Linked DNA regions of Cycloclasticus pugetii PS-1. The protein of the gene in region 1 interacts with the protein of each later gene in a pairwise test. Links are inferred from orthologs where the notes say so. Each region holds a gene or a part of one and is shown in the gene's direction. Other genes may lie near its edges.

Region 1 (5,177 bases):
CCAGCGCTTTTCTGGGTCTAAGGCGAGTACAGCATCGACCATTTGCGTGGTGGTTTGCGCTTCTAGTGATGTACCGTGATCGGGACATTGTGGAATACCTGTTCTAGCGAACAATAAGCGCAGGTAATCGTAAATTTCTGTAATGGTGCCGACTGTTGAACGTGGGTTGTGGGAGGTAGATTTTTGTTCAATAGAAATAGCTGGCGATAAGCCTTCAATATGGTCGACATCAGGTTTTTCCATTACCGATAAAAATTGTCGAGCATAAGCGGATAGCGATTCGACGTAACGACGCTGTCCCTCTGCATAAATCGTGTCAAAGGCTAAAGAAGACTTGCCAGAACCAGATAAACCTGTGATAACAATCAGCTTGTCTCGGGGCAGGTCGAGATCAATATCTTTTAAGTTGTGGGTTCTTGCGCCACGAATTTGAATGGTGTCCATTTACGTATCTAATTAAATTACCAAACCTGTTAATATACCCGTCTTTTTAAAGGCTAGGCAAAGTAATTATGGCTGATTCTTCAAGCCAACCATCAGTAATGAGTGAACAAGAGAAAAGAGCAAGCTTAGGATTGGCGGGCATTTTTTCAATGCGCATGCTCGGCTTGTTTATGATTTTACCTGTAATGTCCTTGTATACCGAGCACCTTAATGGAATAACACCGGTGCTACTGGGCTTGTCGATTAGTATTTATGGTTTAACGCAGGCGTTATTGCAAATTCCTTTTGGCTTGATGTCTGACCGCTTTGGGCGTAAAAAAATTATTACGATTGGCTTATTATTGTTTGTAGCTGGTAGCGTTGTCGCTGCCTTATCAACAACGATATACGGCATTATTCTTGGCCGGGCTTTGCAGGGGAGTGGCGCTGTTGCTGCGGCAATTATGGCGTTGGCGGCCGATTTAACGTTGGAGCAAAATCGGACAAAAATAATGGCAACGATAGGCATCAGCATTGGTATCTCATTTGGTATTGCGATGGTACTGGGTCCATTGTTAGCATCGGTTGTTGGCTTGCAGGGTATTTTCTGGTTTACAGCGATTTTGGCCACGGTGGGTATATTTATCCTGCATAACGTTGTGCCAGACGCGAAAAAATTATCGGTGCATAAAGATGCAGAGCCTATTCCTGCTTTGATGGGTAAGGTGTTAAAAGATACGCAGCTATTACGTCTTGATTTTGGTATTTTTTGCTTACATTTAGTGATGACCGCTATGTTTGTTGTGCTTCCACTGGTTTTACGAGGGAAGCTGGGCATCGCTGCGGATCACCACTGGATGGTTTACTTGCCTGTGTTGGGGTTATCGGTAGTGGCAATGCTACCCTTTATTATCCTCGCAGAAAAAAAGCGTAAGATGAAAGTCGTTTTCGTTAGCGCTGTAGCGGCCTTGTCATTGGCTAGCCTCGGGTTGTATTTGTTCAGTGGTCATCTTTGGGGCATGCTGGGTTCTTTATTTGTATTTTTCACAGCATTTAATTTGTTAGAGGCGAGTTTGCCGTCATTGATTTCTAAAATAGCGTTTGCTGGCGGAAAAGGAACCGCGATGGGCGTTTATTCCAGCTCGCAATTTTTTGGCGCTTTTTGTGGTGGTTTAATGGGCGGGCTAGTCTGGAATAATTATGGTTTAGCCTCCGTGTTTTTAGCCTGTGGCGGTATTTTATTTATTTGGTTTATAGTGGCGCTAAGCATGAAGGCCCCACGTCATATGAGTAGTTTGTTGAAACATGTGGAGATCGAAACGAGCGAGCAGGCACGGCAAATAACTGATAAGCTATTAGCGGTAAAAGGGGTGCTAGATGTTGGTATTTCAGTTGATGATTCAACGGCTTATTTAAAGGTCGATAATGAATTATTAGATGAGCTGGCACTAGAAGCAATCATCCCAACTAATCAAGCAACAGGCTGAGATTAAACTTTAAACCCGCCCCATTGAGGGCAAGAATAACGGAGCACAACATGGCAAGCAGAGGCGTAAATAAAGTAATTTTGGTGGGTAACTTGGGTAAAGACCCTGAGATTCGTTATATGCCGAGTGGTGGTGCGGTAGCCAATGTTACCGTGGCAACATCAGAATCATGGAAAGATAAAAATACAGGTGAACAAAAAGAACAAACAGAGTGGCATAGAGTAGTGTTTTTTAATCGTTTAGCTGAGGTGGTTGGTGAGTACCTTAAGAAGGGCTCAAAAATTTATGTAGAAGGTGCTTTGCAAACACGTAAATGGCAAGATCAAAGCGGACAAGACCGTTACACTACAGAAATTAAAGCCAGCACAATGCAAATGTTGGACAGCCGAGGCGGTGGTTCGGCTGAATTTTCGCCAGCAGGTTCAGCGCCGGCCTCGAAACCGAGTAATTTTGCATCAGCACCGGCACAACCTACAGCACCGATGGATGATTTTGATGATGACATTCCATTTTAGAGACCATCGAAGACTGCTTTGTACATAATAAATAAAAAAGCCCATAGTTAATGGGCTTTTTTATTGGCTGTTGTAAACAGCGGATTCGTTACTACAACATATACAATGGTTTTATGTTGTAGGTTTAAGGCTTATCTGTTGTTACCGTGCTTTAGGTGAAAAATACCTAAAGCTAAGGGGAGCTGGAAAACTTAGCCTTTGTCTTTATCCGCTTGGGGTAAACAATCCATAATGGCTTGATGTTGCCCAGCAAGTGCCTTATCAATTAATCCAGGGAATAACCCATTCAAGCGGCCAAATAAGCGTTCTTGCCAACCCACAAAATGCCTAGCCTTACTGCTTTGTAGAAAGTCGGCAAACTCTGTTGCTACTTTTTCAGGTGTATCTATATTTGCCTTGATAGCCACATTAAGCGCTTGGGTGTTCTCGTCGTTGAACGGTGTATCAGTTCCGCGTGGTGCGAAATAGCGCACATCAACCGTGCCACCGTGAAGTTCTCGTCGGAGGGCTTCGGTAAAACCTTTTAGGCCGTATTTGCTGGCGCTGTATACAGTAAAGCCTGCAAAGGCCAAACTAGCAAAAGCAGAGCCGATATTAACAATTTGCGCAGACGGTTTAGCTTTTAATAACGGCAATAGCTGCTGTGTTAATAAAATAGTGCTGGTTAAGTTAATATGAATAACAGAAGAAATTTTTTCTTCGCTCATGGTTTCAAAGCCTGTAAATGCACTGATACCAGCATTATTAATCAGTATGTCAATACCACCTGCTCGTTGCTCACAATGTTCTTTAATGACCTGCCGGCCTTCAGAAGATGAAATATCAGCCGCCAAGACATCGTGTTGGCCTGATAGATTTTGTTTGACGGTTTCAAGCTTATCTTGATTTCGGCCTACTAAAATAAGTTGTGCGCCTAATTCTGATAATTCTTTGGCGACTGCTGCACCAATACCACTGCCAGCACCGGTTAATAAAATGACTTTATTGTTGTACACTTAGTTCTCCTTTTGTTCGGTTTTTAACGCAACGAAAAGATAATAAAAATTATTACGCCGTGAATAAGTATACCTTGATTTTTAAGGTGTGGTTGAACTGAGCAAGTCAAAATAGATAGACTTTGGAAGTAAGATGTTTGAGTGTTTTAAGTTGCTTTGTGCTATTTCGGAAATTAGCAATTATCGTGTGATAGAGGTTTGCCGCTGATGCCAAAAACTCAGTAAGCGTAGACAGGGGGAAGTGTTAATTAAAAAGTGGAGTATTTGCTTGTTGTCTTTTATTTTCATAACAATAAAAAAGCCCCTATTAAGGGGCTTTTTTAATTAGCTAGGCCGATATTAAGCCAGCTAATTTAGCTTTTCCAAGAAGGTTTGCTTATTCTTCAGCTGCGGCATCCGTCTTAGTTGCTTCATTTGCTTGAGACATTGCATCATTTGCCATTTCTTTAGCAGCGTCTACAGCATCAGTTGTTGTTTCTTTAACAGCATCAAGCATATCAGCGCCTGCTTCTTTCGTTGCATCCATTGCGTTTTCGGCGCCTTCAGTTACATCAGTAGCTACTTCTTTTGCACTTTCCATTGCGCTAGATGTGGTCTCTTTAGTTGCATCAATGGCTGAGTCAGCGGCCTCTGATGTAGCATCTGCCGCATCTTTTGCCATATCACCTGCAGACTCAACGGCACTACTAGCGGCATCTTTTGCGCTGGAGGCGGCTTTTTCGGCTTCTTCACAACCGGTTAAGAATAAAAGGCTTGAAATCAGTGCGGCGATCAGTAAAGTTGAGTGTTTCATTGTTGTTCCTTCAGTTTGTTGAGGTAGTTAATGTCGTTCGACTAGATTATATAGTAACCAGTCAGTCATAATAAAGCTAGCAAGTGAGACAAACAGAGCGAAAAGCTTGTGTTTAAGAGCAGCAATAATTTAAAGGCGTTGAGTAAAGTATATGAATAAGAAACAGCCAGAGTGGCTAAGTCCAGAAGAGTATCAAATGATTGTCGGCCCCTCATTGAAGGTGGCGGCAGAGTTGGCAGCTAGTAGAGGAGATCCAACGCTTTTTAAAGACTTACCTTGTATGCTGGGTTTAATGCATTTGGTCAACCAGTTAAAAAATTACTATATAGATGAATGGGCTGTGTTGAGCGGGGTGTCGAGTGAAACGTCCTTGCAAAAGGCCCCAGAAGCTGCTTGTATGATGGTGTTAACAGAAGGCAATGTTGCAAAGGCTGAATTGAATATGATGATCAGCTCGCTTAATAGGGCGTACCAACAAGTGCTAGATGCGCAAATAATGGAGCAGGCAGATATGGATATAAAGCGGGCTTGGGAAGCGATAAAAACCAGTCAGCATGAGCAGTTTTTGGCCTTATTGGAACAAGCAGCAAAGAAATTTGTTATCGCACTAGATAGCTGGGAAAAAGTGAGGCGTGGTTAAACCGTTCCTAATGCTACTGCTGCCACTGGTACTGTTTGGTTGTGCCTCTACACCACCTAAGAACCAAGCAAACCTGTGTGCTATTTTCTATGAAAAAGATGATTGGTACCCGGCAACCTTAGCGGCACAAAAAAAATGGGGCACACCAATAGCTGTGCAAATGGCGATTATTCATCAAGAGTCTCGCTTTCAATCGAATGTTAAGCCTCCAAGAGATTGGTTTTTGGGTGTTGTTCCTTTACCTCGTTCATCCAGTGCGTATGGTTATGGTCAGGCGCAGGATTCAACTTGGGAGTGGTATATGAAGTCGACAGATAGTTACGG
Region 2 (5,153 bases), 180 kb from region 1 along the record:
ACATCAACAGTGTATTTGGCTTATAGTTAGGCACATAAATCCATAGAGTTATGGTGTCGTATCCTAACGGAAAAGCCAAACAAAAACATTACTTATCATTCAGAGGTATCCGCATGCAATTCGTTTCAAAAACAGGGTCAATCGATAAACTTTCAACTCCTTGCCTTCTTTTGCCCGTTTTCAGTAAAGGTAAACAGCTTGAAATAACCACCCACTTCGACCAAGCCCATGATGGACAAATAGCTGCCGTTTTAAAACAAGGTGACGCTTCTGGCAAAGCGGGCAATACACTGTTACTTCAAATGCCTGCCAGCAGCAAAATAAAGCGTGTGCTTCTTGTCGGTTTTGGCGAGCAAGGCAACACCTCAGCGGAAGATTACACAAAGGCCATCAGCGAAAGCATCAACTCGCTTAAAAACTTACCGATTAAGGCTGTTTGCTCTACATTATTAGCTGTTGAAGTTAGCGGTAAAGATATCAACTGGAAAGTTCGTCAGTTAGTATTGAAGTCTCGTGAAGCACTTTACCAATACACCGATACGCTCACAACCTCCGCGCCCGATGCCAACATATTAGAAAAATGCCAACTATGGCATACCGATGATTACACTGCAAAAATGATCAACAGTGCTGCAGACACCGCCTCGAGTATCGCTAATGGCATTGACAGCGCAAAAAAATTAGCCAATTTACCCGGTAATATTTGCACCCCAAGCTACTTAGCTGAGACAGCAAAAGAACTTGGCAAACAACACGCATCGCTTAAAATAACCATTTTAGATGAAGCCAAAATGGAAGCACTAGGAATGGGCTCATTATTATCTGTTTCTAGGGGTTCTCGCCAACCGGCGAAGCTCATTACTATGGAACATAAAGGTGGCCCAAGTTCTCAAAAACCCATCGTTCTGGTTGGTAAGGGCCTCACTTTTGATGCCGGTGGAATTTCCATAAAACCCTCATCCGGTATGGATGAAATGAAATACGATATGTGCGGTGGTGCAAGTGTCTTCGGCGTGATTCAAATGTGCGCCGAATTAAATTTACCCATCAATGTAGTTGGCGTTGTTCCATCATCAGAAAACCTGCCCGATGGTGATGCCAACAAACCTGGTGATATCGTTACCAGCATGGCCGGTCTAACCATTGAAATTTTAAACACTGATGCAGAAGGACGTTTAATTTTATGTGACGCACTCACCTACTCTGCTAAATTTAAACCTGAAGTAGTCATTGATATTGCTACCTTAACTGGCGCTTGTGTAGTCGCGTTAGGAAAACATGCCACCGGCTTACTAGGCAATAACGATAAATTGGCTAACGAATTGCTAGACGCTGGCATTAAAGCCAATGACAAAGCATGGCAATTACCACTGTGGGATGAATACAAACCCCAGCTAAAAAGTAACTTCGCCGATCTCGCTAATATTGGTGGCCCTGCTGGTGGCACTATTACCGCAGCCTGCTTCTTGTCACACTTTACCGAAGATTATAAATGGGCTCATTTAGACATTGCCGGCACTGCCTGGAAATCGGGTACGGATAAAGGCGCAACTGGTCGCCCTGTTCACATGCTAAGCCAATTTATATTGGATCGCTGTTAAACAAGCCATTACAAAATGACCAGAATCGACTTTTATGTACTGCCAGATGACACCCCTGATGCACAGCACCTTTTTGCCTGTCGGCTAGCTCAAAAAGCTAGCAAACAGGGTCATCGCGTGTATATTCATACCGATTCAGAACAACAATCCAAGACAGTGGATGACTTGCTTTGGTCCTTCTCGCCCACCAGTTTTGTACCACATACTATGGACCCAACAAAGTGCGCCAACCACCCAGTGTACATTAACCACACTGGTGACCCGTTAGATATTCACGACGTGCTAATTAACCTTACTGAGAAAACACCCGATTGTTTTGCTCGGTTTGAACGATTTGCTGAGCTTGTTAATCAAAATGAATCAATTAAACAAGCAGGACGGGAGCGGTTTAAGTTTTATAAGAGCAGAGGGTATCGACTGCAGACGCATAAAATTTGATTCTTATTATCGCTGTCGCTAGAGTGTTCATTTCTAGTTAAAGTTTCGCCCTAAAGGCCGAGTTACTCTTTTGTCAGTAACAACAAAAGAATAACCAGAAAAATGCCACCCAAATGCTTTCACCCTGAAGGGTTCCTTCAAAACCAATCACTAAAATAGCTACTGTGGAACTCGCCTACAAAACAGGCTCAAACAGCCACATTAGAACGCTCTATTTTAATGCTTAGTTTTTCAGTGAGAGCAAAAGGGGATATTAAAATCAAGACCGGTTCAGATATGGCTCTAGATTTACCGTCCCTTTATCTCGCAAGTAAATTAGCTGTTTTCGGATAAGTAAGCAGGTTCTCTGAGCGTAGCGAGTTTACCTGCGAGCCCGAAAACTGTTAATTTACTGATATTAGGGCACCCTTTTCTTTGGTTCGTTACTTTTGGGTGAACAAAAGAAATGAACGTCCTCGCGACAGCGAAAAACTATAAACATTACGTATTAAGGAAAACTAACAAACCTTCTTCTTGTAAAATATCATTAAGCTAAAAACTTGCTTACCAACAACCCCACCCTCTCCAACAAAGTTATAATACCGCCTTTAAAAATCAACACCGAACACACACGATGGATAAGACATACGCCCCGCATGACATAGAATCTCGCTGGTATCGCCAATGGGAAGAACAAGGTTACTTCGAACCCAAAGGAGGCGATAGCGCCTATTGCATTATGATACCGCCGCCCAATGTTACCGGTAGCTTACACATGGGGCATGCTTTCCAAGACACGATCATGGATTCACTAACGCGTTACCATCGTATGCAAGGACACAACACCCTATGGCAAGCCGGTAGTGATCATGCCGGTATTGCGACCCAAATGGTGGTTGAACGCCAATTAAACGCAGAAGGTAAAACTCGCCACGACTTAGGCCGCGAAGAATTTGTTGAGCGCATTTGGGATTGGAAAGAATTATCTGGCAACACCATCACTAAGCAATTACGCCGCATGGGCACCTCCCTAGATTGGTCGCGCGAGCGTTTCACCATGGACGAAGGGCTGTCTAAAGCGGTTAACGAAGTGTTTGTAAAACTACATGAAGAAGGGCTCATTTATCGCGGTAAACGCCTGGTTAACTGGGACCCTAAATTACACACTGCGGTATCCGACCTTGAAGTTATTTCGCAAGAAGAACAAGGCCATATGTGGCATATGCGCTATCCATTAGCCGATGGTAGCGGTGAACTTGTGGTTGCAACGACCCGCCCAGAAACCATGCTAGGCGATGTTTGTGTCGCCGTTCACCCATCTGACGAACGCTACCAACACCTTATTGGCAAAATGATCGCGTTGCCTTTATGTAAACGTGAAATCCCAGTTATTGCCGATGATTATGTAGACCCAGAATTTGGCACTGGCTGTGTAAAAATAACCCCTGCTCACGATTTTAACGATTATGAGGTGGGTCAACGCCACAATATGCCGTTAATCAACATCTTCACCGTTGACGCCAGCATCAATGATGAGATGCCAGAAAAATACCGTGGCTTGGATCGCGTGGCAGCACGTAAACAAATCGTACAAGATTTGGATGATTTAGGCTTATTAGCTAAAATTGATGACCATAAACTCATGGTGCCTCGTGGCGATCGGTCAGGGGTGATCATTGAACCTTTGTTAACAGACCAATGGTTTGTTAAGGCCAAACCGCTGGCAAAACCTGCTATTGAAGCGGTTAAAAGCGGCAAAATTAAATTTGTACCTGAAAACTGGGATAAAACCTATTACAACTGGATGAACGATATTCAGGACTGGTGCATTTCTCGTCAAATTTGGTGGGGCCATAGAATTCCCGCTTGGTACGATGAGAGTGGCAACATATATGTTGGCCGCAATGAAGCCGAAGTCCGTGAAAAAAACAACCTAGCCGATAGCCTTGTATTATCACAAGATGAAGATGTATTAGACACTTGGTTCTCATCCGCATTATGGCCATTCTCTACCCTTGGCTGGCCCGATAAAACACCTGAGCTTGATACTTTTTACCCCACCAGTGTACTCGTTACCGGTTTCGACATCATCTTCTTCTGGGTCGCCAGAATGATTATGATGGGCTTGAAGTTTATGGACGATGTGCCATTTAAAGAAATATACATTCACGGCTTAGTGCGCGATGCGGAAGGGCAAAAAATGTCCAAATCCAAAGGTAACGTACTGGACCCGATTGATTTAATCGACGGCATTACGCTAGATGACTTACTTGAAAAGCGTACAAAAGGCCTTATGCAACCAAAAATGGCTGCTAAAATCGAGAAAGATACCCGTAAGCACTTCCCCGATGGCATCCCTTCTTTTGGCACCGATGCACTACGTTTTACCTTTGCCTCACTGGCCTCGACTGGGCGCGACATTCGATTCGATTTAAACCGAATTGAAGGCAACCGTAATTTCTGCAACAAATTGTGGAATGCTACTCGCTACGTGCTAATGAATACCGAAGGCGAAGACACGGGTTTAACCAACGAACCTTGTATTTACAGCTTGCCAGATCAATGGATCAAATCTCGTTTACAAAAAACCGAAGCCAACGTTATTGCCTCTATCGAAAAATACCGCTTCGACTTAGCCGCGCAATCGCTGTATGAGTTCCTTTGGAATGAATACTGTGATTGGTACTTAGAGTTATCAAAACCAATTTTGCTTGATGACAATAGTTCAGCCGAACAAAAACGGGGAACTCGCCAAACCTTAATTCGTGTGCTAGAAACTGTGCTGCGCTTACTACACCCGCTGATGCCATTTATTACCGAAGAAATTTGGCAGCAAATAGCACCACTGGCAGGCAAAACGGGCGATACCATTATGCTACAGGCCTACCCAAAGCCCGATGACAGTAAAATATCTGCCGCTGCTGAAAGTGATATGCAATGGGTAATGGATTTCGTTATGGGCATTCGTCAAATTCGCGGCGAAATGAATATCCCCCCTAGTAAGCCATTACCGGTACTGTTAAACCACTGTTCAGAACAAGACCAACAGCGTCTTACAGATAATCGTTTATTATTGGAAAAACTAGCACGTATAGAATCCATCACCACATTAAACGCAGCAGATGAAGCACCACA
Region 3 (5,112 bases), 1.8 Mb from region 1 along the record:
CCGGCTAAACGCACACAGTTTCAACAACTTAACAGTATAACTATTGAGGGCTTATTACGCCCAGGTGTGACCATGGGAGATGGCTTAGCTTATCTTGAAGAAGAAGCTCAAAAATCTTTCCCTAGAGGCTTTAAGTGGGACCACACGGGTAGTTCACGACAATACAAACAGCAAGGTAGCGCGCTTGTTCTAACTTTCTTTATGTCATTGTTAATTATCTACTTAGTACTAGCCGCCCAATTTGAAAGTTGGCGTGACCCCCTTATCATTTTAGTGTCGGTGCCTTTATCGTTGGCCAGTGCAATGGCTTTTATTATGCTAGGGGTCGCAACGATGAATATCTATACTCAAGTTGGGCTTATTACCTTAATTGGGCTGGTCGCTAAAAATGGTATCTTAATTGTTGAGTTTGCCAATCAACTACAAATTACGGAAAAGCTTTCTATTCGAAATGCCGTTGAGGAGGCAGCTACTGTACGTTTAAGGCCGATCCTAATGACAACTGCATCGATGATTGTTGCGATGGTTCCGCTGCTACTTGCATCAGGCCCTGGTGCGGTTAGTCGGTTTGATATTGGGTTAGTTATTGCTACTGGCTTAGGTATAGGCACTATATTTACACTTTATATTCTGCCTGCTTTTTACTTGATTTTTGCTAGGGATCACTCAAAAGGCAATGATTAGAGCCATTCCACTGCGTTGCTGGCAAATTCCTCGTCTGGTATATCAGTCGCTGTACCAGCCAAGACGGCCATTGAGCCATTTTTCAATGGCTTAACCCAGCCATGTAAACCGGCATAATGAAAAGGTACGGTTTTATCTAGACTGATGTCTGGCATATAAATAATCGTTATGGCTTGCTGATGGTATTGATACACCATATGCAAGCCATAACTATCTCCAATAGGGCACTTTTTTGCAAAGCTAATATTTTTAGCTAACCTCAGCCGTATACCAAACTCTTTACTCAACTTTATGAGCTCTTGCTCATTAAGCGGGTAAGCCACTTGCGTTGAAGATGCCCCATCGTGTGAAAAGTGTTCGTAAACTAACTGATCTATTGGCAACACTGACTCTTCGTTTTGCGTTGGTATAAACGTTACCAAGCCTACCGCTAATAGTAACGATGCCGCAAAGGCAATAGGCTTCATTTTAGTCGCACTCCAAAAAGGTGCCTTATACACATAGTCTCTTATCGAATGCTTTAAACTGCTTGGAACACCTTGGTTAACAACCTCTTTTAATTGCTGCTCAAACAAGTTTTCTTGCGCTGCAAATATTTGACACTGCTCACAGGATGCTAGGTGCTCTTTGGCCTCTGCCCCAACCTCATTTGCTGCGACTGTATATTCAAATTTAAAATCATCACATTTCATCATTCACCTGCCCGGCCCGCTTCGGGCCTTAAAACACTTCTTAACTTCTGTTTTGCCCTAAACAAACGGGTCATGGTCGCACTTTTAGAAATATGACAAACCGAGGCGATTTCTTCACAGCTTAATCCAACAATTACCTGCAACAACAGCGGCTCTTTATATTCATTCGCAAGCTCATTCAATGCCTGCTTAAGAGCAAACGCGTCAGGACTCGTATCATTGTCTATATCCCTCAAACTCAACATATCTATATCGAAATCAACTATTTCCGGCCGGAAGCGTGCATATTGACGGGCATGTTCATTTCGCAAGATCGTCATCAGCCACGCCTTACTGGATAAACTATCACGTAATTTATCCAATGACTTCCAAGCACGCATACAGGTCTCTTGAAGCAAATCTTCAGCCATGTTTTTATCGTGACATAGCCAAAGCGCGTAACGAAAAAGTTCATCACTATATGCCAACACTAAGCGCTCATATTCCAGTTTTTTACGTTTTTGTTGCAATATTAGACCTCGATAGCACCGGCTATCTTTCAAGTTAAAAAATGATGCCACACCCAGCAGAAAATTCTTACTGATTGACTATTATCATCTTTGACAACCTTATTCTGGTACACCTACACCAATAACACAACGAATGATCAATCTCATGCTATGGCTAATAATTAACACATTAAGCTGAATAAAAAGATAGTGATAAACATCGATAGTCTAAACAAATAACAGGAATATAAAGACATTCACGGCAACACTTAACTTGACCTTCTTATTGTAATAATTTAGCTGAAAGGCGCCTTAAGCCCTATACACAAAGACTTCTTATTCACAAGCTAAAAACACTAGATTAGTCGCCATAAACATATTGCGACGCAATGATTAAAATAACCCTTGCATTATATAACTTGTTGTTTTTTATAGATATGTTAACAATGGTTTATTTTGTTACAATTTGATGTCAGCCCTTTTTGCATGGGCTTTGAGAGCTATTATAAATAGATAATCCACATAGTTATCCACAGAAAATGTGGATAAAATAAAAACCATAGTTAACTCATTAAGTTAGCGATTTATTGTAGATTTTTTTAATCTTTTCAGGCTAACTGATACAAAACAAATAACGCTTTTACTTGATGTCTGATTTTTACCTCAATATTGCTGTCGACACCCCCCTGCACCGTATTTTTGACTATCTCCCGATAAAAAATTCGGCTCGCTCTGATTACCAAATCGGCCAGCGTGTTTTTGTTTCCTTTGGCCGATTAAAAAAAATTGGCGTTATTCTTAACATTTCTTCGTCAACCGAACTTAGCCGAAAACAACTCAAACCCATCTCCCAATTAATTGATAGGCAGCCTCTAATATCGCTTGATGACTTAAAACTATATAAATGGGCTGCTAACTACTATCATCACCCTATCGGCGAGGTGCTTGCTCAGGCCTTCCCAAAACAGCTTCGAGCCGGATTAACACCCACTATAGAGCTCACCACGCGATACACATTATCCAAACATGGCCTGACACTCGATGAAAATTCCTTAAAACGCTCCCCAAGGCAGCTAGGCTTATGGCATCAACTAAAAAACGCCGATGCACCTGTTGATCGTGATTTCTTTTCCACACTTGACTGGAACTGGCGCTCGCCCCTTAAAAGCATGATCGAGAAAGGCTGGGTCACTGCCTCACAAGAACACAACACAGCCACACACTCTCCGACCACACCTTTATTTGACCCAAACCCGGCCCAACAAACTGCCATTGACTCAATTGCTAAGGCACTCGAAGGCTTTCAAGTATTTTTATTAGATGGCGTCACCGGTAGTGGAAAAACAGAAGTTTATCTTCGACTTATTCAGCACGTCATTAGTGCTGGAAAACAGGTGTTAATTTTATTGCCTGAAATCACCCTAACACCTCAATTAGCTCAGCGATTTAGGCAACGCCTAACAGCACAGATGGTCATTTCACATTCCGGCCTTAACGACACTCAACGAGCTCAAGCCTGGCTTAGATTAAAAGAAGGCCTTGCCAATATATTGCTGGGCACCCGCTCGGCAGTATTCACGCCGATGCGTACGCCCGGCCTGATCATTATGGACGAGGAGCATGACACATCATTCAAACAGCAAGAAGGCTTTCGCTATTCCGCTCGAGATATTGCTGTTATGCGTGCAAGGGACTACAACATCCCTATCGTATTAGGCACTGCAACACCCTCGCTCGAAAGTCTATACAACGTACAACAAGGTCGTTTCAAACAATTAGTGTTGCCCGAGCGTACCGCAGGTGCCTCACACCCTGATATTCGTTTATTAGACTGCCGAAACCAAACGTTAGACAATCATTTAAGCCAATCGCTTTTAAAAGCGATTGGCAAAACACTTGAGCGGAACGAACAAGTCATACTCTTTGTGAATCGCCGAGGCTTTGCTCCCGTATTAATGTGTCATAGCTGTGGTTGGGTTGCACAGTGTCGTCGTTGCGACTCTCGTCTAGTCATTCATAAAAATGCCAATTTACTTCGATGCCATCATTGCGGAGTTGAACATGCCATTCCGAATACCTGCCCATCGTGTCAACAAGCAGAATTATTTCCATTAGGGCTTGGGACCGAGCGCGTTGAAGAAACATTGAGCTCGCACTTTCCTGGCACCCCTGTGAGTCGAATTGACCGCGATAGCACACGACAAAAAAATGCCATGCAGTCAGTCATCGACAAAGTACATGAAGGCGGCGCTCAAATTTTAGTCGGCACGCAAATGCTTGCTAAAGGACACCACTTCCCAAATGTGACCTTAGTAGGCATTGTTGATATTGATGCGGGGCTGTTTAGTTGTGATTTCAGAGCCAGCGAACGTATGGCCCAGCTTATTACCCAAGTCGCTGGCCGTGCAGGACGCGAAGAAAAACTCGGCCGGGTACTCATTCAAACCCACCACCCCGAGCACCCCTTATTAAACACCTTAATCACGCACGGCTACACGCGTTTTGCAAAAGAGGCACTGGATGAAAGGCAGCAAGCCCAATTGCCCCCCTACCATTATCAAGCTCTATTACGAGTGAACGCCATCAATGAACAAGCGGTTCTAAACTTCTTAAACGATGCTAAGGAGTTGATCTCTACGATTCAAGCACCGCTGATTCAAATTCTAGGCCCCGTTCCAGCCCCCATGCTAAAAAGGGCGGGACGGTTTCGCTATCAATTATTAATTGAATCGGCCCAGCGAAAACCCCGCCATCAATTTTTACAGCAGCTTTTACCGAAACTTGAAAAACTCAAATCCTCGCGTAAGGTACGTTGGTCCATTGATGTTGATCCCATTGACTTGTTTTAACAGCGTTTAGACTTGCAAGTTTTACCCCACAAGCGATAATACGCAATGACAACGGTGTTCAACACCGAACAGCTATTCAGCGCATCAATCAACGATCTAAATTTACTATGAAAACACGTTTGGCCTCTTTGCTTCAGCAAGCCATTTCATCGCTACAAACTCAAGGCGAATTGCCTGAAGAGTTAACGCCTACTATCAAAATTGAGCACACTCGTGACCCCTCTCATGGTGATTACGCCAGTAACGTTGCAATGATGTTGGCAAAGCCTGCAAAAAAGAACCCTCGCCAAATAGCCCAAGCTATTATCAATAGCTTGCCAGAAGACAGCGACGTATTAAGTGTTGATATAGCCGGCCCAGGCTTTATTAATTTTTTCATCAACCCGCTTAGCCAACACG

Evidence for each region.
Region 2: the proteins of ssb (region 1) and CYCPU_RS0102000 interact in binary tests that used the Escherichia coli proteins (3 or more experiments, as listed by UniProt). The link is inferred for Cycloclasticus pugetii PS-1 from one-to-one orthologs.
Region 3: the proteins of ssb (region 1) and CYCPU_RS0110015 interact in binary tests that used the Escherichia coli proteins (3 or more experiments, as listed by UniProt). The link is inferred for Cycloclasticus pugetii PS-1 from one-to-one orthologs.

The regions. Positions count from the first base shown.
Region 1 is NZ_ARVU01000001.1:224,074-229,250, forward strand. What follows is about bases 724-3,692. They hold ssb (single-stranded DNA-binding protein), read left to right. Parts: upstream 724-1,960; coding sequence 1,961-2,425; downstream 2,426-3,692. Other genes in these bases: CYCPU_RS0101120 (MFS transporter), read left to right, coding at 724-1,910; CYCPU_RS0101130 (SDR family oxidoreductase), read right to left, coding at 2,617-3,420. Also shown: excinuclease ABC subunit UvrA, read right to left, coding at 1-444; more of CYCPU_RS0101120, read left to right, coding at 513-723; CYCPU_RS0101135 (hypothetical protein), read right to left, coding at 3,797-4,213; CYCPU_RS0101140 (hypothetical protein), read left to right, coding at 4,365-4,853; CYCPU_RS0101145 (transglycosylase SLT domain-containing protein), read left to right, coding at 4,864-5,177. UniProt on the Escherichia coli protein: Plays an important role in DNA replication, recombination and repair. Binds to ssDNA and to an array of partner proteins to recruit them to their sites of action during DNA metabolism. Acts as a sliding platform that migrates on DNA via reptation.
Region 2 is NZ_ARVU01000001.1:403,212-408,364, reverse strand. What follows is about bases 383-3,327. They hold CYCPU_RS0102000 (DNA polymerase III subunit chi), read left to right. Parts: upstream 383-1,616; coding sequence 1,617-2,039; downstream 2,040-3,327. Other genes in these bases: CYCPU_RS0101995 (valine--tRNA ligase), read left to right, coding at 2,653-3,327; CYCPU_RS0102005 (leucyl aminopeptidase), read left to right, coding at 383-1,601. Outside these bases: LPS export ABC transporter permease LptF, read right to left, coding at 1-34; more of CYCPU_RS0102005, read left to right, coding at 114-382; more of CYCPU_RS0101995, read left to right, coding at 3,328-5,153. UniProt on the Escherichia coli protein: Part of the beta sliding clamp loading complex, which hydrolyzes ATP to load the beta clamp onto primed DNA to form the DNA replication pre-initiation complex.
Region 3 is NZ_ARVU01000001.1:2,048,408-2,053,519, forward strand. What follows is about bases 2,209-5,112. They hold CYCPU_RS0110015 (primosomal protein N'), read left to right. Parts: upstream 2,209-2,511; coding sequence 2,512-4,713; downstream 4,714-5,112. Other genes in these bases: argS (arginine--tRNA ligase), read left to right, coding at 4,821-5,112. Also shown: CYCPU_RS0110000 (efflux RND transporter permease subunit), read left to right, coding at 1-684; CYCPU_RS0110005 (DUF3379 family protein), read right to left, coding at 681-1,379; CYCPU_RS0110010 (sigma-70 family RNA polymerase sigma factor), read right to left, coding at 1,376-1,885.